DNA from 2 places in the Rhodococcus sp. NPDC059969 genome. Region 2 is predicted to be linked to the other one. Evidence: riboswitches for the same ligand, from Rfam matches in the RefSeq annotation. Region 2 holds a riboswitch; the other holds the start of a gene.
What was found. A riboswitch is a leader RNA that binds a small molecule or an ion and turns the genes downstream of it on or off. The one in region 2 is predicted to bind S-adenosylmethionine.
Positions count from the first base shown of each region.

Region 1: it holds a riboswitch for S-adenosylmethionine, as region 2 does, so the genes downstream of both, ACFWAD_RS25640 (putative leader peptide) here and ACFWAD_RS15445 (bifunctional o-acetylhomoserine/o-acetylserine sulfhydrylase) in region 2, are expected to answer to the same signal.

Region 1 covers NZ_JBHWUF010000012.1:29,741-41,171, forward strand. Annotated here, with positions in the region: gene ACFWAD_RS25580 (FAD-dependent oxidoreductase) at 1-955, opposite strand, end outside; gene ACFWAD_RS25585 (hypothetical protein) at 1,186-1,611, shown strand; gene ACFWAD_RS25590 (rhodanese-like domain-containing protein) at 1,658-2,086, shown strand; gene ACFWAD_RS25595 (O-succinylhomoserine sulfhydrylase) at 2,083-3,306, shown strand; gene ACFWAD_RS25600 (alternate-type signal peptide domain-containing protein) at 3,363-3,959, opposite strand; gene ACFWAD_RS25605 (signal peptidase I) at 3,959-5,524, opposite strand; gene ACFWAD_RS25610 (SipW-dependent-type signal peptide-containing protein) at 5,590-6,147, opposite strand; gene ACFWAD_RS25615 (signal peptidase I) at 6,176-6,817, opposite strand; gene ACFWAD_RS25620 (hypothetical protein) at 6,814-7,380, opposite strand; gene ACFWAD_RS25625 (alternate-type signal peptide domain-containing protein) at 7,385-7,942, opposite strand; gene ACFWAD_RS25630 (HAD-IIA family hydrolase) at 8,229-9,044, opposite strand; gene ACFWAD_RS25635 (sulfite exporter TauE/SafE family protein) at 9,082-9,849, opposite strand; SAM riboswitch class I at 10,049-10,143, shown strand; gene ACFWAD_RS25640 (putative leader peptide) at 10,151-10,228, shown strand; gene ACFWAD_RS25645 (amino acid ABC transporter permease) at 10,353-11,327, shown strand; gene ACFWAD_RS25650 (amino acid ABC transporter ATP-binding protein) at 11,324-11,431, shown strand, end outside.
Region 2 covers NZ_JBHWUF010000004.1:347,512-358,942, forward strand. Annotated here, with positions in the region: gene ACFWAD_RS15420 (barstar family protein) at 1-36, opposite strand, end outside; gene ACFWAD_RS15425 (ribonuclease domain-containing protein) at 36-572, opposite strand; gene ACFWAD_RS15430 (exodeoxyribonuclease III) at 581-1,426, opposite strand; gene ACFWAD_RS15435 (MFS transporter) at 1,463-2,671, opposite strand; gene ACFWAD_RS15440 (NADP-dependent isocitrate dehydrogenase) at 2,802-4,025, opposite strand; SAM riboswitch class IV at 4,331-4,471, shown strand; gene ACFWAD_RS15445 (bifunctional o-acetylhomoserine/o-acetylserine sulfhydrylase) at 4,615-5,940, shown strand; gene ACFWAD_RS15450 (homoserine O-acetyltransferase) at 5,937-7,073, shown strand; gene ACFWAD_RS15455 (DEAD/DEAH box helicase) at 7,192-9,021, shown strand; gene ACFWAD_RS15460 (hypothetical protein) at 9,021-9,596, shown strand; gene ACFWAD_RS15465 (DUF3017 domain-containing protein) at 9,602-9,886, opposite strand; gene ACFWAD_RS15470 (bifunctional methylenetetrahydrofolate dehydrogenase/methenyltetrahydrofolate cyclohydrolase) at 9,892-10,749, opposite strand; gene ACFWAD_RS15475 (GNAT family N-acetyltransferase) at 10,781-11,293, shown strand; gene ACFWAD_RS15480 (DUF1905 domain-containing protein) at 11,326-11,431, shown strand, end outside.

The DNA.
Region 1 (11,431 bases), on a different contig from region 2:
CGGCCTGGACATCCCAGTCCTTGTACGTGCCGGTGCCCTTGACGTTGCCGGTGCCGTCGAGCTGAGTGCGCTCGGTGCGCAGACCGACGACCTTGCCGTCTTCGCCGAGGATCTCGGTGGGAGATTCGAAGAAGTGCAGGAACAGCTTGTGGGGGCGGGCTCCGACGTCGCGAATTGCCCAGTCCTGCAGGGTGTTCGCAACCATGTCGACCTGCTTGGAGTTGCGGCGAGCCTGCTCGGAACCCTCGTCGTAGTCGATGTCCTCGGGGTCGACGATGACCTCGATGGTCGGCGAGTGGTCGAGTTCGCGCAGTTCGAGAGGCGTGAACTTGGCCTGGGCCGGGCCGCGGCGTCCGAAGACGTGAACCTCGACGGCCTTGTTGTTCTTGAGGCCCTCGTAGACGTTCGCGGGGATCTCGGTGGGCAGAAGTTCGTCGCCGGTCTTGGCGAGGACGCGGGCGATGTCGAGTGCAACGTTGCCCACGCCCAGGACGGCGACCTTCTCGGCTTCGAGCGGCCACGTACGCGGTACGTCGGGGTGGCCGTCGTACCAGGAGACGAAGTCGGCCGCGCCGTAGCTGCCGTCGAGTTCGATACCCGGGATGCCGAGTGCGCGGTCGGCGTTGGCGCCGGTGGAGAAGATGACTGCGTCGTAGAACGACTGCAGGTCGTCGAGGGTGATGTCGGTGCCGTAGTCGATGTTGCCGAGCAGGCGTACCTGAGGCTTGTCGAGCACCTTGTGCAGGGCGGTGATGATGCCCTTGATGCGCGGATGATCGGGCGCAACGCCGTAACGAATCAGGCCGAAGGGCGCGGGCATGCGCTCGAAGAGGTCGATGCTGACGCCGCGGCCGGAGACTGCGGTGTCGGATTTCATGAGGGCGTCGGCGGCGTAGATGCCGGCGGGGCCGGCGCCGACGATCGCGACCCGGAGTGGGCGGTTGGAGTCAGTCATCGTGAGGACAGCTACCTTCTTCGAAGTTCGGACAACATATCGACAAGTATCCAATTTAGCCGAACCTAAGCACAGTGCCTCGGTTGCGGCCGAACGGATCCACACTCTCACTCGATCGGTTGTGGGTAAACCTATTCTTTCTTCCCATTCTCCCGTTGTCTCGGGTATTCGGGGTAGGGGCCTGATCCTTGGCGGGCCACAATTTCAAGTTGTGGGGGAGTATTGGCACTATGAGTGACGAGCTTCGCGAATCCGACAACATCGATGGCAAGAAGGCGTCTGCGGGGCCATTTCTCTTGGCTGTCGCCATCGTCGCCTTGATTCTGGGTGGCATCTTTGTCGCGTCGTGGATTTCGCCGGCCGAGGAGAACGTCACCGAGTCCGACCGTGTGAGCCGTTCCGTCACCGACTACGTCGATGCCGAGAACCGAGATGATGCGGAAACGATCAAGACCCTGACCTGCGCGAGCTTCAATTCGAGCACTGGTCCGCTGGCCGGCGTGGACGGGACCGTCGAACTCAAAGGTGTGGACAAGGTCGAGGTCAACGGCGATCGCGGCAGGGCCGACGTGACAATCACCGGTGGCGGAGCGGGCGATCGAGTCTCGAATTGGGCACTGACCCGTGACGGCAACCGCTGGGTCGTCTGTAACTGACGGCCCACTCAGGCGCTCACGGCAGTCTTGTGAAAACATGGACTACGTGAGTTACGCAGGCGATCTGACGCCGGAGCAAGCCTGGGAGCTGCTCCGCGAAAACCCCGACGCCGTGCTGGTCGACGTGCGGACCGATGCGGAGTGGAAGTACGTCGGTGTCCCCGATGTTTCCTCCCTCGGCAAGCAGGCCACACTGATCGAATGGGTGAGCCACCCGACCGGCGCGCGCAATGACAACTTCGTCGACCAGTTGAAGGAAGCCGGCATCACTGCCGATTCCTCCGGGTCGGAGCGTCCGGTGATCTTCCTGTGTCGATCCGGACAGCGTTCCATCGGTGCGGCGGAAGCTGCGACTGCGGCGGGCATCGGCCCGTCGTTCAACGTGCTCGACGGGTTCGAAGGCGCATTGGGTGCCGACGGACATCGCGGACTTGTAGGTTGGCGGGCCATCGGCTTGCCATGGAGGCAGCAGTGAGCGGAATTCCCCAGGGTGGCGCATTTCAACGATCGCTGCCGGACGACGTCGGTCTCGGCACTCTCGGTGTTCGCGGCGGACTGATGCGTACCGGGTTCGAGGAGACGTCCGAAGCGCTGTTCCTCAACTCCGGATTCGTTTACGAGAGTGCAGAAGCCGCCGAACAAGCCTTCACCGGCGAGGTGGATCACTTTGTCTACTCCCGCTACGGCAACCCGACGGTCAAGATGTTCGAAGAACGTCTGCGTCTGATCGAAGGCGCGGAAGCCTGCTTTGCGACGGCCAGCGGAATGTCGGCCGTCTTCACGGCGTTGGGTGCGCTGTTGGGCAACGGCGACCGACTGGTTGCCGCGCGCAGCCTTTTCGGATCCTGCTTCGTGGTGTGCAACGAGATCCTCCCGCGCTGGGGCGTCGAGGTCGTTTTTGTCGACGGCGAGGACAACGCGCAGTGGGAAGAGGCGCTGTCCGTGCCCACCACGGCGGTGTTCTTCGAGACGCCGTCCAACCCGATGCAGTCCCTCGTCGACGTTCGGCGGGTGTCGGAGCTTGCTCATGCAGCCGGTGCAAAGGTAGTGCTGGACAACGTCTTCGCCACACCGCTGCTGCAGCGTAGCCTCGATTTGGGCGCCGACGTCGTTGTGTACTCCGGTACCAAGCACATCGACGGTCAGGGCCGCGTGCTCGGCGGCGCGATCCTCGGAACCGAGGAGTACATCAGCGGTCCCGTTCGAGAACTGATGCGGCACACCGGACCTGCCCTCAGCCCGTTCAATGCGTGGACGTTGCTCAAGGGCCTCGAGACGATGCCGGTCCGCATTCGGCACTCCGTGGCTTCGGCCCTCGAGATCGCAGAATTCCTCGAAGGGCACTCCGGCGTCAAGTGGGTCAAGTACCCGTACCTGACTTCGCACCCACAGCACGAGCTCGCGAAGTCTCAAATGAGCGGCGGTGGAACCGTTGTCACGTTCGAGCTCAACGCCCCCGACGGTGAGGGCAAGAAGCGGGCATTCGAGGTTCTCAACGGCCTGCGCGTCATCGACATCTCCAACAACCTCGGTGACTCCAAGTCCTTGATCACCCATCCAGCCACGACGACGCACCGGGCCATGGGGCCGGAAGGCCGCGCAGCAGTGGGTATTACGGATGGCGTCGTGCGCTTGTCCGTGGGGCTCGAAGACACTGCCGATCTGTTGGCTGATCTGAAGCGGGCCCTCGGCTGAAGCCGTAGAACGCAACCCGTGGAACGCCTTCCTCGATCTTAGTTGGGCGAGGCGTTCTACGGCGCGGGCGTGAGTCCCAATTGTTTGACGTCGATTGTCAACGCCGTCGTATTCAGTGTGAGTCCTGAGCTCGTGGTATCGCTCGGGTAGATCGTGAACAGCACCTGCGCCGTCAGGTTGGTGTTGTTCAATGCCGACGTGACTGGGATGAGGTTCGGCGTCGGCGCTGTGCTGTCGTACAGCAGATTGTTGCTCTGATCGGTGACGTAGGTGCGGAGATCGACACTGGCGGTCGCGAGCCCGCCACTCAACTTGGTCTTGTCGACCGTCACATTGGCTCTCAACCGGGGACCGGTGGCCAAGACCTTCGAATCGCAGAAATACGTGTAGTTGAATCCAGGCTTGAGTCGATAGGTAGTGATGTTCGGGATAGGCACGAGTGGATTCGGGTTGGTGGGCGCGTTGACGTAGATCTGTGAATACCAGCCACCGCCGCTCGTGGTCACGCATGCACCTAGATCGAGAGTCCCGGACTGCACAGCGGCGCTGGTCAGCGTCGCACTGTCCGTCCATTTCGCCAATGTCCCCGAACCACCGAGCAGTACAGCACCGGCCGCGGCGACTGCCATGGCAGCTTTCGTCGTCTTTTTCATCAGGGCACCAGCGCCTTGATCTCGTCCGGAAGTTCGCTCGGGGCAGGAGATTCGGCCCAGACTCCCGTTGAACTGTCGATGACGGAGACTCCGGACGTGGTGATCACGTACAACTGATCGGTACCGGTGAGCCAATGCAGGACAGCGTCGCTGTCGACGGTACCTCGATAGACTTCAGTGCCTGATGAATTCGACACGGACACAACGGTTCCACTGGTAGTCGAGAGCTTCTGTGCGCTGAGACCGGGAGTAGTCACCGGGGCGCCGACGGGGACCTCGCTCGGAGTGGTCGTGATTGGTGGCACGGTCGTCGTTGTCGTTGTCGTTGTCGACGGAGTAGTTATGGGCGGTGACGAGGTGATTGTCGAGGGCGCAGTCGAGCCGGTAGGTGTTGCAGTTCGTGAGGTTGGCGATGCGCTCGGCTCAGTCGTGACGGTTGGAGCCGGTGAGGTTACGGATGTTGTAGCCGTGCCAGACGGCGTTGTGGTTTCTGGCGCCGGGGGCGATGCGGCGATGCGGGCTGCAGCGGCACCCGCTGTGTACGGGATCGCTTGGTTGCACGAATAGAGCAATGTCAAAAGAATGCCGAACTGGAATCCTGCGTAGTCGGTGGTGACGTTGCTTCCGCTCAAGCCGTGGACTTCGACATTATACAGGCCGGCGATGAGATTGAAAGGAACCGTCATACCATTGGGTGAGCCGTACCGCACTGTGCCCACTGTCGATGATGCCGTGTAGTCGTTCGATCCGAGAATCGCATTGGTAGTGGGATTTCGCACGATCAGCCGATACGAATTCCCGCTGACGGCAGGCCAGGAGATATCGACTCCCGTGGCAACCAGAAATCCTACGGTCGCGCACGACACCGATGTGGGAGCGACCGCTGGCGCGGGGAACGTTGCCGCGGTTTGGAATTGAGCCGTACCTGCAGTCGCCATGCCGGTGAATGCGGCTTGCGTACCGCCGACGTTGGTCGCGCCAGCTACGCTGAGCCCGACCGTCGCCAACACGACTATCGACTTGAGAGCATGAGAGTCGCCCCGCGCATTCCTCGGGTGTTTCGCCAAGGTCCCCTCAGTTGCAGTGTCCGGGGCATCGTCGCCGGATCGTGGGCCCGTTCTCTGGGGACGAAAGGCAACATAGACAAGACCGCATATTGCGATCGTGCCCAGAACAAAGCCGCTGGAACCTGACAACCACACGGCGACGTAGCCGAGTCGGTTCACGCTGAAGAGGACTCGATCGGCCTCAGTGATCACATAGGGGTCCGGATCCGAGACAGAATTCGCGTCACCGCGCAGTTCTGCGATTGCAAGGTTGTTGCCTTGCTGCTCGATCGTTTCGACGCGATGGGTGATTCGAACGCCTTGGCTGTCGTACACGCTGACGATGTCACCGACCTGAACTTCGGATGCGGGCACGGTACGCGCGAATGCCAATGCACCGGTATCGATCGTGGGAGACATCGATCCGCTCTTGAAGATCAAAGGAGTGATACCAAAAGCCAGACCGGCGACGAAGAAGACTATCGATACCAGTCCGGCGAGGGCACCGAGGGTAAGCAAGACCTCCTGAACGCGGCGGGGCTTTGAAGTGTTCGAGGGTGACTTCGTGTGTTGGGCCACTGTGCTCACACCTTTGCCGTGAAGGTCAGGACGATGCTCGAAGAACTGCTCTTCGGCGGCATGGGGCTCGCGGGAAGCTGAACGGAGACACACAAATTCTCGGTAGCCCCGGCCGCCAGCGGGCGGTCGGCGGTGCCGACAGCCTGATTCGAAGTCAGTGTCAGGGGTAAGGAGGACACCACATTGGTTCCGTCGGCACACTTGTTTGCCACAGTTCCGTTCGACGACACCGTCATCCGCAAAAAGGTCGTCAACGCACCGTTGCTCGTGGATGTGATCGTGTACTTCAGCGGAAGGGTCGCCCCAGCACCGACATTGTTGACCTTGAGGATCGCGGTGTTCGAATCTCCCGGAATCATCCCGGTTTTGCCGAGTTGGCTGAAGTTCAGTGTTGTGGTCAGCTCGGGTTGCGTTGTGGTGTTCAAGTTCAGATTGATCGACCCGGTCGTGATGTTGCCCGAGGTTGCCGTGGCGGAGGATGTCCAGGCTGCGAGTGTGGTCACACCGCCGACACCCAGCACCATCCCCAAAGCGAGCAGCGCGCGAAAGCGCGTGCTGGTCAACAAGTGACGAAACCGGTGAGCCGGACGGTCAGGGTGCGAGGGCATCGTGCTGGCCTTTCTCGATCTTGGCGGCGTCAATGGGCTCGAAAGGTGCAGGGCCAGGAGCCAATCGGGCGCGAGCTCGCTCCTTCCGGCCGTCACGGATGCCGCTGATCATCATGTAGGCCGCGTACAGCAGTAGTGCCGTCACGACTATCACCACGATCACGGTGCGCTGCTCTCCGGTGAGCCAAGTGTTGACGTAGCCGAGATACGGAAGGCTGTACCAGACCTTTCCCCGGATCTGTACTGGCCGTACTTCTTTCTCGTCGCGTTCACCGTTCGCGTCGCCTTGGGTGATGAAAGTTCGTTCACCCTTCTGGTTTTCACTTGTGGCGATGATCCGGTGCGTGACGACGGTCGGCTGACCCGATTCCAGCTGGTACGTAATAGGTGTACCGATCCCCAGTTCGGACGGATCGACAGGTTTGACGACTACCAGTGATCCAGGGTTGTACGTCGGGCGCATCGAACCGGTCAGGATCGTGAAGCGCTGCGCTCCGGCAAAGAAGGGGACGACGATCGTCGCGACGATAACCGCCGAAATTGCCAGCAGCAGTGTCCAACTGACGATCGAGGTGATCCACCAGAGCGGGCCGGTATGTTCGCGCTTCGTGGAGTGCTTTGTCATACCGGACCTGCCTGGAACGTCAAGGTAGCGGTGTTTGTTGCTCCGGAGACCGACTGAGTTCCTACTGTGAGCCGTAAACACAGGACGTAAGTTGCGTTCGAGGCCAGCGGACTCGGCATGTACGCCGGTGAAACCGGGTATTGCAGCGATGCGTTCATCGAACCCGATATCAGGGGGGTGACTGCCGGGGCCGCTGTGTTCACTCCAGCCGGGCAGGCGCCTTCGTTGGCGACTCCGTATGTGGTCAGGGTGAATTCGGTCAGTAGTGTCGTCGCCTGCATTCGCCATTGCAAGGGGTCGGTTCCCGAGTTTTTGACTGTCAGCGGCGCTTGCACCGTATTACCAGGAACTACCAGAGTCATTCCGGTCGTCAGCGTTGACAATGGGTACGCCGCACTGGTTCCGGTAGAGGTACCAACCGTGAGGTTGACGCTGGCGGCAGTTGCCGTGCCGCCATTCGCGCTCGCCGAATCGGACCACAGCGCGAGCGACTGCTGCGACGATGCGAACACCGCTACAGCAGCCACCGCGACTGCGATCGCTCCCCAGACCTTTTTCCTCATGAAATTACGGGGCCGGTGTCAGTGCTGTCTGAGTGACGACCAGCTTCAGTGCCGACAAGTTCAGCGACTGGTTCTGCGCGACCTGGTTGGCCACATCGGTGAAGTTGAGACGGACCCCGACGTGGACGACGGTATTGTTCTGCACCTTGGTGATCTGGGAGATCGGGTTGCCACCTGCATCCTTGATCGTGGTAACCGGTTGCACCGCCGCGGCAAGTTCGGCGCTGTTGGCACCTGGAACGATTCCGGCTGTGTCGGCGGTCAGAACAGCGGCGAGGCGATCTCCGACTGCAGTCACCGTGACGTCGCAGGTGTATTCGATGCTCTCAGTGGTGACGATGCGGTAGGCCGAAATATTGGTGATCGCGGTCTTCGTCGGGTTGAGGGAGTTCCAACCGCCGCCAACCGGTGCGCAAGCGCTCAGGTCGAGTGCGCCGGACGTGACGGGTCCGCCGCCACTGACATCGGCCGAATCGCTCCACACTGCGAGCGAGCCGGCACCGCCGAGGAGGAGGGCACCGGCCGCCGCAGCAGCGATCGCGCCCTTGGTCTGCTTCTTCATGAAAATCTCATTTCATGTCTGGGACCCGAAATGGGTCGTTCAGACATGAGTATCAGCCACGGCAAACGATTCGTTACTACTTTTCCAAAATTTCTTTTTCGACTGTGATCCACATTCTCTGGAGAATTGAAAGTGGCTCTGACCTGCGGATAACTATCAGTATGTAATTTTGGTGCGAAGAAAACCGTTTGTTTGTCCAGTTGGACAAACGGGACGAGTCGGATCCTGGCAAACTCGCTGTTTTTTACCAGTTAATTACCAACTTTCCATTCTTTTGACAATTCCTTCAATTGTTTGCGTTGCTACGGAATGGATCGGTTGTCATTCCGACCAAATCCGCGACCGACTCGAGGACGATGGTCGGGCGGTACGGGTAGAGCTCCACCGACGCGCGGGTCGAGATTCCGGTCATCACCAGAATCGTCTGCAGTCCGGCTTCGAGGCCGCAGACGATGTCGGTGTCCATGCGGTCGCCGATCATCAACGTGTTGGCCGAATGTGCGCCGATGGACCGCAGGGCGGACCGCATCATCAAGGCGTTGGGCTTGCCGACGTAGTAGGGATCGCGTCCGGTTGCCTTGGTGATGAGAGCGGCGACCGAGCCCGTGGCCGGGAGAGAGCCGTCGCGCGACGGTCCGGTGGCGTCGGGGTTGGTGGCGATGAACCGCGATCCACGCTCGACCAGGCGGATGGCCGTGGTGATCGCCTCGAAGGAGTACGTGCGCGTCTCTCCGAGGACGACGTAGTCGGGGTCGCTGTCCGTCAGGACGTAGCCGATGTCGTGCAGTGCAGTGGTCAGGCCCGATTCACCGACCACGTAGGCGCTGCCGCCCGGACGCTGGTTGGCCAGGAAGGTCGCGGTAGCGAGCGCTGACGTCCAGATCGACTTCTCCGGGATGTCGAGTCCCGAATTGAGGAGGCGTGCTCGCAGGTCACGCGGGGTGCGGATGGAGTTGTTGGTGAGCACCATGTACGGAATGTCGTTCGACGCCAGTTCTGCCAGGAACGTGTCTGCTCCGGGTATCAAGTGCTCCTCGTGGACGAGAACCCCGTCCATGTCCATGAGGTAGGTCCAACCGGTCTGATCGTCTGTTCTGGTCATATCTCCAGTATGTGCGGGTGCCGCCAGATGTGGGCGGTCAAGCGAGAAGACGCCACAAGCCGATCAGGCCGACGACGACAATCGTGTATCGCAGTGCAGTGGGGGACAGGCGTCGTCCGTAGCGGGCGCCCAAAACGCCGCCACCGAGTGAGCCGACAGCGATCAAACCCGCTGCTGCCCAATTGATCTGGTCGAAGGCCAGAGTGATGTACATTCCGGCCGCGACGATGTTGACGAGCAGTGAGAGCAGGTTCTTCGCGCCGTTCATGCGCTGGAGGGTTTCCGGGAGGATGGCACCCATCACACCGATGAGGAGGATGCCCTGCGCGGCGGTGAAGTAGCCGCCGTAGATGCCGACGGCAAAGGTGCCCGCGGTCAGGAGCATCAGCCTCTTGGTGGACAGCGTCGTCTCTTCGGTGGAACGCTTCTTCGCCCACGCCTGGATACGTGGCTGGAGGAGGACAAGTGCGAGAGCCAGGATCAGCAGCACCGGAACGATGGTCTCGAACAGTTTCTCGGGTAGGTGCATGAGCAACCACGAACCAAGGAGTGCGCCGGCGAGCGACGCGGGAATCTGCCACTTCAAACGATCCCACTGCCCGGACAACTCACGCCGGTATCCCCACGTGCCCGAAACCCCGCCGGCGACGAGCCCGACCGCGTTGGACATGGTCGCGGTCACCGGCGGCATCCCGAAGGCGACCAGGGTGGGAAACGTGATCAGCGTTCCACTGCCGACGACGGCATTGATCGCGCCCGCACCGATGCCGGCCAACAAGATGAAGAAAGCGTCGATTCCACTCACTCCGCAGACGGTACGGCAGAGGAAAAGTCAGTCCGGACGGCGGTCCCGGTCTCGATTCGAACACTCCATTGAACACGGCGACCAAGGTTTCGGACACCGTTGAAATCAGTGCGATTTCAACATGAAGCGACCTTCATTTCCCTTGCAGTGCAGGGAAATACAACATTTGACGACTCGGGATTTCGCGTCTAGTCTTTGCTCACCATCCAGAGCGACCGAGAGACCTGGCTCGTCGACGTCGCAGCAACCCCCCGAGTGATCGGGAGCGGGTGCTACCGCCAGGACCGATGGAAGGCATCACATGGGTTCCACTTCGCACGCTGCGCACAGGCGTCGTCACATCGATCTGTGCCGCACCGCTTCGTGTCACTGTCTCTGACCTCACTGTCACCGACCGAACTGTCGTCGTCTTCGCAACTCGAGTACGCCACCTCGAGAACACAGCTGCGTTCCCATTTCCCGAAAGGTCTATTCGTGATGTCCACTCCGTCAGGTAGTGCGCCGTGAGCGCGCCCACCGATGTCCGCCCCGAAAAGTCGGTGGCCGAGCCGCAGCTTCCCGACTCGGAACTTGTCGTTGCTCGTACCTGGCACCCGTTGCGCTGGGTGATCAGCGCGGTCGTGCTGGTTTTGCTTGCTCAATTCATTCACGGCCTCGTCGTCAACCCCGGCTGGGACTGGCCGACGTTCGCGCAGTACTTCACCGCGAAATCGGTGCTTGCCGCGTTGTGGATGACGATCAAACTGACCCTGTGGGGGACGATCCTCGGATTCGGGCTCGGTGTTTTCCTGGCACTCGGCCGGTTGTCGAAGAACCCGGTCCTGCAGGTGATCGCCTGGACCTACATCTGGGCCTTCCGCTCGATTCCGCTCATCGTGCAGCTGCTCTTCTGGTTCAACATCACGTACCTGTACCAGACCCTTTCTCTTGGAATACCTTTCGGACCGGAGTTCTTCACCTTCCAGGTCAGCGGTGTGATCGGCGGATTCACTGCAGCAGTCATCGGTTTGGCACTGCACCAGGCCGCGTACTCGGCCGAGATCATCCGCTCCGGAATTATCTCGGTGGATCACGGTCAGATCGAAGCAGCTCACTCGCTAGGTATTCCGCGCAGTCGCCAGTTCTTCAAGATCATTCTCCCGCAGGCGATGCGGGCGATCCTCCCCAATGCCGCCAACGAGGTCATCGGACTCTTCAAGGGAACGTCCATCGTCTCCACCATGGCGATCGCCGAACTGTTCTACCAGGTGCAGGTCATCTTCGGCCGCAACGGACGAGTTGTGCCCCTGCTGATGGTCGCCACAATCTGGTACATCATCCTCACGACGTTGCTCTCGATCGGTCAGTACTACGTTGAGCGCCACTACGCACGTGGATCCGCCCGAGCCCTTCCGTTGACTCCGATCCAGAAGGCGCGCAAGAAGTTCGAAGAGATTCGTGACGCGCGTCTCGATATTCCGAGAGGTGCGACCCGATGACCGCAGAATTGGCCGAAGAGACGGTGTACGCCGTCGAAGCGCGCGGAATCCACAAGTCGTTCGGCACGCTGGAAGTACTTGCCGGCGTTGATCTCCTGGTTCGC
Region 2 (11,431 bases):
CCACTGCGCCACGCTGACCGTAGACGAATCGGACATCAGCGAATCCTCACAAACGTGTCGTAGTGATCGAGGGTGTACCAGGCCGAACCGTCGTTGCCGGTGACGATTCGCTCGGCGTCGCGGCCTTGGCCGTTCTTCTTCGCGTTGACGTCCCATTCCTGATAGACGACACGTCCACCACCCGCCCCGACAGCGGGCAGACGCCCCTCGCTGTTGCGGAAGGTGATGCCGCCCTTGGTTCCCGGCGCGTTGGCGGAATCGGGCCACCTCCCGGCGTCGATCTCCACGAGCGTGGCGAGAACTCGCGCCGGCGCATCGCTGTTTGCCTGCTGCGTTGACTTGGCAGCGGAACTCGACGGCGCAGAACTCGACGGCGCAGCCTTGGTGGTGGCGCCAGGCTTGGCTTGAACACTCGAGGACTGAACGCTCGAGGACTTGGTGACCGACGACGCCGAACTGTCGGAGTCGCGTGAAGAAAGCGTCACCGCCAGCACCAGCGCCACCACGGCAACGATGACGGTGATGATGGCGTTGCGCATTTTTGCGCTCGGCATCTTCAGACCTTCAGGCATGCGCGTTCCTACCGGTACGAGACGGTGACAGGTGCGTGGTCCGACCAACGGAGGTCGTAGGACTCAGCGCGTTCCACGAGGGCAACCTTGGCCCGCTCGGCGTAGCCGCGGGTGGCAACCTGGTAATCGATACGCCACCCCGAGTCGTTGTCGAATGCCTTGCCGCGGTACGACCACCACGAGTAAGGACCATCGACACCAGGGTGAAGGGTGCGGAAGACGTCCACCCACGCGGAATCGTCGGCGAACAGAAGGTCCATCCACGCGCGCTCCTCCGGGAGGAATCCCGAAGACTTCTTGTTGGTCTTCCAGTTCTTGAGGTCGAGTTCGGTGTGTGCGATGTTCCAATCGCCGCTGACCACCACGTGGCGATCGGCCGACTCGGCCGCTCCGGCGGTGGAGGCGAGGTGAACTGCGAAGGACGCCATGAACCGTTCCTTCTCCTCCTGCTTCGGTGTGAGCGCCTCACCGGACGGCAGGTACAGGCTCGCGACGGTCAGATCCGCGAAGTCGGCTTCGATGTATCGACCGGCTTCGAGAAATTCGTCGTCTCCGTGACCGATCCGCACCGCGTCGGGTTCGGTGCGTGAGAGCACCGCGACTCCGTTGCGTCCCTTCGCGGACGGCTCGGCCGAGACCAGGAACCATCCGTTGCCGAGCGCTGGCTCGAGGGTCTCACGAAGCTGATCGTCCGACGCACGCGTTTCCTGAAGGCAGATGAAATACGCCGACGTCTTCTCCAGCCAATCGAGCATGCCCTTGCGGGCCGCTGCTCGAACGCCGTTGACGTTCACGGACGTGATGGTGTGGGGAGCAAGAATGTGGGAGTCAGCAGTTTGTGGCACGGCAAGCACCGTAGCCGATTCCACCGACGCGGATCGGCGCCCAGGTCAGCGCACGGCCCTACGCTGCAGAATCACTGCAATCGCCAGCACGGCAAGACCCGCGACCGCCAGCAAAGACCCCACTGCCGCCGGCGCCGTGTACCCGTAACCGGCCGCGATCACGACGCCGCCGATCCACGCTCCGAAGGCGTTGGCGATGTTCAGCGCGGCGTGATTGAGAGACGCAGCCAGGGTCTGAGCGTCCTCGGCGACGTCCATCAGCCGTGTCTGCAGACCTGGAACCATCGAGGACCCCGCGAGGCCGATGAGGAAGACGAAGATCAGTGCCGTGTAGGGATTGCGCACAGCGATCACGAAGACCGCGAGGATCACCACGAGGGATCCCATCGACAAGAACAGGCCCTTCATCAGGGCACGATCCGCGAGGTATCCGCCGACGAAGTTACCGGCCACCATGCCCAGTCCGTAGAGCATGAGTGCCAGGGGAATGAACGAAGCGCCGAGCCCGGACACGTCGGTGAGCGTCGTACTGATGTAGGTGTAGACGGCAAACATGCCGCCGAACCCGACCATGCCCACGATCAGCGTCATCCACACCTGGACGCGGCCCAGCGCTCCGAGTTCGGTGATCGGATTCGTCACCGGCATGCCGTCCAAACGCGGAATCCAGACGAACAGCGAAGCAACGGTTGCCACCCCGATCACGGCGACCAAAGCGAAGGCGCTGCGCCAGCCGAGTGCCTGACCGATCCAGGCGGCGACCGGTACCCCGATCACGTTGGCCACGGAAAGACCCATCATGACCATCGCCACGGCCTTGGCGCGTTTTCCCGGTTCGGCCAGGTGAGCTGCGACCAACGCGGCGACTCCGAAGTACGCGCCGTGCGGCAATCCGGCGACGAAGCGAGCCATCATCAGCGTCGTGTACGAGGGAGCGAAAACCGAGGCGGCATTGCCGACGGTGAAGGCGACCATGAGCGCGATCAACAGTGTGCGGCGCGGTACCCGTGCGGTGAGAGCAGCGATCAGCGGAGCGCCGACGACAACCCCGAGCGCGTACGCGGAGATCACGTGACCTGCGATGGGTTCCGAGACGCCGAGCCCGGATGCCATTTCCGGGAGCAATCCCATGGCGACGAACTCGGTGGTGCCGATACCGAAACCGCCGAGGGCGAGAGCGAGCATCGCCGGACCTCTGGTGGAACGAACCCCGGGTGTCGAGGCGTCAGAACGGGAGAGGGTAGACGAAGTCACTGATCAATTGTGATCTCACACCTGGTTGAACTTCCAAGTGAGAGCGGGTGAGTTCACTCACGTGAGACCGCGAACACAAATGGGACGCCCGGTTTCCCGGACGTCCCATTCGAAAGGTGAAGCGGTGAATCTACTTCGCGGCCATGGCCTTCTGCAGGTTCACGTCGAGTGCGCCGAGGAACTCCTCGGTGGTCAGGTAGCCCTGATCGCCGCCGACCAGCATCGAGAGGTCCTTGGTCATCTGGCCGCTTTCGACGGTCTTGATGACAACGTCTTCGAGCGCCTGCGCGAAGCCGATGACCTCAGGGGTGCTGTCGAGCTTGCCACGGTGCTCGAGCCCACGGGTCCACGCGAAGATGGACGCGATCGGGTTGGTCGAGGTGGGCTTGCCCTGCTGGTGCTGACGGTAGTGACGCGTCACGGTGCCGTGAGCAGCCTCTGCCTCACAGGTCCGTCCGTCCGGCGTGAGCAGAACCGACGTCATGAGGCCGAGCGAGCCGAAGCCCTGGGCCACGGTGTCGGACTGGACGTCACCGTCGTAGTTCTTGCATGCCCAGACGTAGCCGCCCTCCCACTTGAGTGCGGAAGCGACCATGTCGTCGATGAGGCGGTGCTCGTAGGTCAGACCTGCGGCATCGAACTCAGCCTTGAACTCGGTCTCGTAGATGTGCTGGAAGATGTCCTTGAAGGCACCGTCGTACGCCTTGAGAATGGTGTTCTTGGTGGACAGGTACACCGGGTAGTTCTGCTGCAGACCATAGGTGAGCGACGCGCGAGCGAAGTCACGGATGGAATCGTTGAAGTTGTACTGCCCCTGAACGATGCCGCCGTTCTCGGGGAAGTTGACCAGTTCGTGCTCGATCGGTGCGCTGCCGTCCTCGGGCGTGTAGGTGATCATCACCTTGCCGGGGCCGGGGACCTTGAAGTCTGTGGCGCGGTACTGGTCGCCGAATGCGTGACGGCCGATGATGATCGGCTTGGTCCAGCCCGGAACGAGTCGCGGAACGTTGGAGATGATGATCGGTGCGCGGAAGATCGTGCCGCCGAGAATGTTGCGGATCGTTCCGTTCGGGGAACGCCACATCTTCTTGAGACCGAATTCCTCGACACGTGCCTCGTCCGGCGTGATCGTGGCGCATTTGACGCCGACGCCGTGCTTCTGGATCGCGTGCGCTGCGTCGATGGTGACCTGGTCGTCGGTCTCGTCGCGGTACTCGATACCGAGGTCGTAGTACTCGAGGTTCACATCGAGATACGGATGGATCAACTTGTCTTTGATGAACTGCCAGATAATGCGCGTCATCTCATCGCCGTCGAGTTCGACGACGGTGCCCTCAACCTTGATTTTGGACATGGGTGCTTCGCGTCCTCCTAGGAAGTTTCCCTGGTTACACGGTTGCGGTCACACTTTGTGAGTGGGTCCGCGAACGGTTCGATTATCAAACCTAGACGGTGTGGACTGATCTCGGGAGATGAGTCCCAAACAAGACAAGCGTACTGCTAACCCGTGAGGCCGCAACCGGCAGGTCCACTCACCGGTCTCTACTCACGAGTAACTTTTGCCTGCTAGTGGGCTACGTCGCTCTGCCGCGCGTGCGGTTGCGGCTCACATTTCGCCCCGTGTCAGGACTGCGCTCACTTCCCGGTAGAATCCGACTTGGTCATGAGTGCCAGCGTCAAGCCCCGGCTCGCTGGACGGCAACCCTCCAACCGCGGTGGGGTGCCCCGGGTGATGACCAGGTTTCCCGACGTGGATCTGCTCGCGCAGTTCCACCGCAATTCGGGTGACAAGCGCGGGTCCGACAGGGACGGACCCCAGACCGGGCCGAGCCCCACGGAGGTATTTCAGTATGTGTCGCACTTGTAGATAGACCCCAGCACGGGGCGGCGATCATTCGCCCCCGTCCGACATCTATCCGTCAGACCACTGGAGTGAACAAATCATGACCGACAACACAGCCGACGCCGCAGCAGCTTCGGATCCGACCGCGAACTGGTCGTTCGAGACCAAGCAGGTGCACGCCGGGCAGACAGCGGACACCGCCACCAATGCGCGCGCTCTGCCGATCTACCAGACCACCAGCTATGTCTTCGACAGCACCGATCACGCTGCCGCACTGTTCGGGCTGGCCGAGCCGGGCAACATCTACACGCGAATCATGAATCCGACGCAGGACGCCGTCGAACAGCGGATCGCCGCCCTCGAAGGCGGAGTCGCCGCACTCCTCCTGTCCTCGGGTCAGGCTGCCGAGACCATCGCGATCCTCAACATCGCCGAGGCCGGCGATCACATCGTCTCGAGCCCGTACCTGTACGGCGGCACGTACAACCTCCTGCATTACACACTTCGTAAGCTGGGCATCGAAGTCACGTTCGTCGAGGATCCCGACGATCTCGAGCAGTGGCGCGAAGCCGTTCGCCCGAACACGAAGGCGTTCTACGGCGAAACGATCGCCAATCCCAAGAACCACATCCTCGATCTACCTGGCATCTCGTCGCTGGCCCACGAGAACGGTCTTCCGTTGATCGTGGACAACACCGTGGCGACGCCGTACCTGCTCCGCCCACTCGAGCACGGCGCCGACATCGTCGTTCACTCCGCCACCAAATACCTTGGTGGACACGGCACCGCGATCGCCGGCGTCATCGTCGACGGTGGCACCTTCGACTGGACGCAGGGTCGCCACACCAACTTCACCACCCCGGATCCCAGCTACCACGGCGTCACCTTCGCGGACCTGGGTGCCCCGGCGTTTGCACTCAAGGCGCGCGTCCAACTGCTGCGCGATCTCGGCTCCGCCGTGGCACCGTTCAACGCGTTCCTCATCGCGCAGGGCATCGAGACCTTGAGCCTGCGCATCGAGCGCCACGTATCCAACGCACAGAAGGTCGCCGAGTTCCTCGACGGCCACGGCGAGGTGGCCTCCGTCTCCTACGCGGGACTCCCCTCCTCACCGTGGTTCGAACGTGGAAAGCAGCTGACGCCCAAGGGGACCGGCGCCATCGTCACCTTCGAGCTGCCCGGCGGGATCGATGCGGGCAAGAAGTTCGTCAACGCCCTGACGCTGCACAGCCACGTCGCCAACATCGGTGACGTTCGCTCACTCGTGATCCACCCCGCCTCGACGACGCACTCGCAGCTCACCCCCGAAGAGCAGCTCGCTTCGGGTGTCACGCCCGGGCTCGTCCGCCTCGCGGTCGGCATCGAAGGAATCGACGACATCCTCGCTGATCTCACCGTCGGCCTGGCTGCGGTGGCAAACTCGTGACCGTGAACGAATTGGAGCCCAGGATCGACCTCCTGCCCCCGGCCGACGGCCAGGTGGGGTTCGTCGACATCGGCGCCCTGGAACTCGAGAGCGGCGCGGTACTCCCCTCGGTTTCGCTCGCCGTTCAGCGGTGGGGTGAGCTGTCCCCGAACCGCGACAACGTCGTACTCGTCGAGCACGCACTGACCGGAGACTCACACGTCACCGGTCCGATCTCCGCAAATCAGCCCTCCCCCGGCTGGTGGAACGGGATGGTCGGCCCCGGCGAACCGATCGACACCGGCGAATGGTGCGTCATCGCAACAAATGTCCTCGGTGGCTGTCGCGGCACGACCGGTCCCAGTTCACTGGCCGACGACGGCAAGCCGTGGGGCAGCAGGTTCCCGGAGATATCCATCCGGGATCAGATCGCGGCGGAGAAGAAGCTCGTCGATCTCCTCGGGATCGACCAGTTGGCCTCTGTGGTCGGCGGATCCATGGGCGGCATGCGCACCCTCGAATGGGCAGTTACCTACCCGGACAGCATTCGCTCCGCGTTGGTTCTCGCAACCGGTTCACGGGCGACTGCAGATCAGATCGGCACCCAGACGACGCAGATCGCTGCCATCGTCTCCGATCCCGAGTGGCAAGGCGGTGACTATCACGGATCGGGCCGGGCACCTCGCGCCGGACTCGGCATCGCTCGCCGCATCGCGCACCTGACGTACCGCACCGAGTCCGAACTGGATGCGCGCTTCGAGAACTCCGCCCAGAACGACGAAAACCCGTGGAACGGTGGACGATACGCTGTGCAGAGTTACCTGGAACACCAGGCGGACAAGCTGGTCGACCGCTTCGACCCGAGTACGTACGTCCTCCTGACCGAAGCCATGAACCGGCACGACATCGGCCGAGGACGCGGCGGCGTTGCAGCGGCGTTGGCATCGATCACGGCACCGGTCGTCGTGGGCGGCGTGGATTCGGATCGGCTGTATCCCCTCCGTTTGCAGGAGGAGATCGCCGACGGAATTTCCACGTGCAGCGGCCTCGAGATTCTCAAGTCCAAGGACGGCCACGACGGATTCCTGACGGAGGCGGACGCCGTCGCCGGACTGCTTCGCCGAACGATGGAGTTCGCACGCACGGCTCGCTGATCCGGCACAGAGCCACATTTTCAGAATTCGTCAATGTCGGGAAAACCACAGCTGATCTGCGGGTTTTCCCGACATTTTCATTGGCGAACGTGAACCGGCGCGGCTAGCATCGGCGAACGTGAATCAGCCATGCTCGACGCGCCTGCAGGCTACGTACATTCCCGAGCACATGTCCTTCGCGTTCTGGGGTGACGCAGACCCGGCAGCGCGACTGTCGGCACTGGGGATGCCGACCGGGTCGCCGGGCGTGTGCAGGCTTGCGATCCCGGTCGACGAGTCGATCACAGCAACCGACGTCGAAGCGCAACTGCTCGACCTCACAGCCGCGATCGACGCCTTCCACAACCTCGATGCAGGTCGCGGCGACCTCGGACCGTCGTTGCTCGCGTGGAAGCGCGTCGTCGAGACCGGCGCACATGACATTCCGACCGCGGCGCATGCAGCGATCGACCGCGACGACACGAAGATCCGAAGCGCCCGGTCCACGGTGCGGTTGTTCACGGATGCGCGTACAGCCCTGGACAGCCTTCGCCGAGCAAAGATTCAGGCGACTCTGCGCCCGTATCAAATGCAGGGAGTTGCCTGGCTGACGGCGCTGTCGGGTTCGGGCGGTGGGATCTTGGCCGACGAGATGGGTTTGGGTAAGACACTGCAAGCGATTTCGATGATCGCGATCCGCGCCGACGACGGCCCGCATCTGGTTGTGTGTCCCACCTCGGTGATCGGAAACTGGCGCCGCGAGATCGAGCGATTCGCTCCGCATCTGCCACTACATGTTCATCACGGGACTGCTCGCGCACTTCCCACGCGTATCCCCGCCGGCACCACTGTTCTGACCAGCTACAGCGTCTTGCGTTCCGACACGGCCCAATTGACCCCGATCCACTGGAGTTCGGTGATCTTCGACGAGGCGCAGCAGATCAAGAACCCGTCTTCCCTCGCTGCGAAAGCGGCAATGCGGTTGTCGGCCGACGTCAAGGTGGCGATGACCGGCACGCCGGTGGAGAACCGTCTCGAAGAATTGTGGTCACTCTTTCGGGTCGCCAATCCCGAAGTCCTCGGAACTCGCGCGCGTTTTCGTCAACGCTTCGCCGTCCCGATCGAATCCGGTCGATCCGCCACTGCGGCGACCAGGCTTGCCGCGGTCATCGATCCTTTCATTCTGCGCAGAACCAAAGACACAGTGGCCAAGGATCTTCCGCCCAAGCAGTTCTCCACCATCTCGTGCACTCTGACATCGGAACAGGCGCGGATCTATCGGTCGGCAGTTGCCGATGCTTTCGACACCGGATTGGGCACGGGAATTGCCCGACGCGGTAACATCCTTGCGCTGCTGACCACCCTCAAACAGGTATGCAATCACCCCGCACAGGTGACCGGCGATACGGACGACCTTGACGGAAGATCCGGAAAGCTCGACCGCGCAACGGAAATGATCGCCGAGATCGTCGACGACGGCGATCGCGCGCTGATCTTCACGCAGTACCGGACAATGGGCGAGATGCTCTCCCGGCACCTGGGATCCGAATTGGGAATCGGTGCCGTGCCTTTCCTTCACGGTGGCCTCAACACCGACAAGCGCGACGGGATGGTCGACGCGTTTCAGAACGACGCGGATTCCCCGCCGGTTCTGATTCTGAGCCTGCGCGCCGCCGGCTTCGGCCTCAACCTCACTCGCGCGAGTCACGTCGTGCACTACGACCGGTGGTGGAACCCAGCCGTCGAAGATCAGGCAACCGACCGGGCACACCGCATCGGCCAGAAGCGCACCGTCAACGTCCACACCTTGGTGACGGGCGGAACCGTGGAGGATCACATCGCAGCGATGCACGAGTCGAAACGAGCTGTAGCCGATGCTGTTTCCGGCAACGTGGAGGCCGCCCTGGCGGATCTTCCCGACACCGAATTGCGTGAACTTCTCGAACTCGACGGCGCGGTGATCATCTGATGGCCAACGAATTCGGTGTCACCGCTTGGGGTCGGGCGTGGCTGCGCACGGTGGAACGGACCGCGGCATCCGGTCCGAACCCGTCCCTGCCGACGGCTCGTACCCTCGCACGCAACGGGTCGGTGGAATTCACCGTGGTCTCATCGGGGACCGTCATCGCCGAGGTGAGCACCAAAGCAAGAACCTCGTCGGTGACGATTGGTGTCCCGCTGTGGACCAAATCCGAAATCGCTGCAGTGAAGAGCCTTCTCCGCTCGGCGGGAAAGGCCAACAGATCCGTCTCCACCGGCGAACTACCGGACAGCGTCGTCACCGAACTACTGTCTCGAAATATCGCAGTAGCCGTTGATCTTTCGGAGTGCATTGCCAGCTGCGACTGCTCAGGTCGACGCTCGCCGTGCGTTCACCATCTCGCCGCGATCTACGCCCTGGCCGGGCGAATCGACGAGGAACCGGTCCTCGCAGTTACGCTGCGAAGCGAACCGGACAAGGCCGGAAAGAAGTCGGCATCCGCACAGTCACCGGAGTGGATCCCTTTGAGCGACATCGACATCCGCTCGTTCTACGGGGACTGACCTTCTCAGTCGGTACCGAGCGGATCGATGGTCAGGGCAAGCGTCGCGATCAACGCTCCCATGACGCCCATCGCCGCAGTGTCGAAAACCCTCCCACGCACGGCAAGCAACCCCACACGATTCTCGGGAACGAACCACCGCGCGGCAGCACCGATGATGACGGCAACACCGAAGACGAGAGCACCGCGGCGCCACCGGTCGGCCAGCACGAGAACAACAGCTGCCGCGATCACGGCAAGGACCGCGAGCATGGGCAGATTCTTCTTCGCGAGGCCGACCAGTGAGGACATCGGACTCAGACTCCGGCCAGAACCCGCTCGGCACGCTCGACCACGTTGGTGATCAGGAACGCGCGGGTCAGCGGCCCGACACCACCGGGGTTGGGTGAGACGAACCCGGCAACCTCGTTGACGTCGGCTGCGACGTCGCCGCGCAGGCCGTCGTCGGTGCGACTGACACCGACATCGAGAACCGCTGCTCCGGGCTTGACCATGTCGGCGGTGATGAGACCGGGAACGCCGGCGGCAGCGACGATGATGTCGGCGCGGCGAACCTCGGCTGCGAGATCGCGGGTACCTGTGTGGCAGAGGGTGACCGTGGCGTTCTCACTACGACGCGTCAGCAGGAGTCCGATCGGGCGACCGACCGTGATGCCTCGTCCGACGACCACCACGTGTGCGCCTGCAATCGGCACCTCGTAGCGACGCAGGAGATGCAGGATTCCACGCGGGGTGCACGGAAGGGGCGCTTCCTTGCCCAACACCAGGCGACCGAGGTTGACCGGATGCAAGCCGTCGGCATCCTTGTCTGGGTCGATGCGCTCGAGGGCCGCGTTCTCGTCGAGGTGCTTGGGAATCGGCAACTGTACGATGTAGCCGGTGCACTCGGGATTGGCGTTGAGCTCGTCGATCGTCGCATTGAGCTGTTCCTGCGTGATGTCGGCAGGCAGGTCGCGTCGCAAAGAATTGATACCGAGCTTGGCGCAGTCGCCGTGCTTGCCGCGCACGTAAGCAGCGGATCCGGGGTCGTCGCCTACCAGAATGGTGCCCAAGCCGGGCGTGATGCCCTCTGCCTTCAGAGCGCTCACCCGCACCTTCAGGTCTTCGAAGATTTCGTCGCGGGTAGCTTTGCCGTCGAGGATCGTTGCAGTCACGGCGACCATTGTTCCAGGTTAGGGTCGATGAGTGACAACGGCTCCGGAACTACGCGGCCCGAGAGTGGTCCTCTCCCCGCTCGCGCCCGATCATCACGCCCGTCTGCGGGCAATTCACCTGCACCCGGACGTCGTGCAGTGGTGGCAAAATCCCGATGACGACTGGCCTGCGGCGCCGGAGGCCGGCACCACGCGCTACAGCATTTTCTACGGCGACCAACTGATCGGCTTCATCCAGTGGTACGAAGCTGAGGACAACCCCGACTTCCGCCACGCCGGGCTCGACTTGTTTCTCGATCCCGACTTCCACGGCCAAGGGTTCGGTCGCGAATCGATACGGGTGCTGTGTGCCCATCTGATCGACGACCTCGCATTCCACCGTCTTGTCATCGACCCCGAGGTCGACAACTCCGTCGCCATCGCGTGCTACCGATCTGTGGGATTCAAGGACGTCGGGGTGATGCGCGAGTACTCGCGAGATCGCCACGGTGTGTGGAAGGACGGACTGTTGATGGATCTCCTTGCTCGGGAATTCATCCGCTGATCGACTGGGACGAGCTCGAAAGGACCGACATCATGTTGCTGGACAAGGAATTCACGGCCACCCTGCAGAAGAGCGACGCCAAGGGCGGGTGGACTTATGTGATCTGGCCGGAGTCCGCCGAGTTCTTCGGCACCCGCG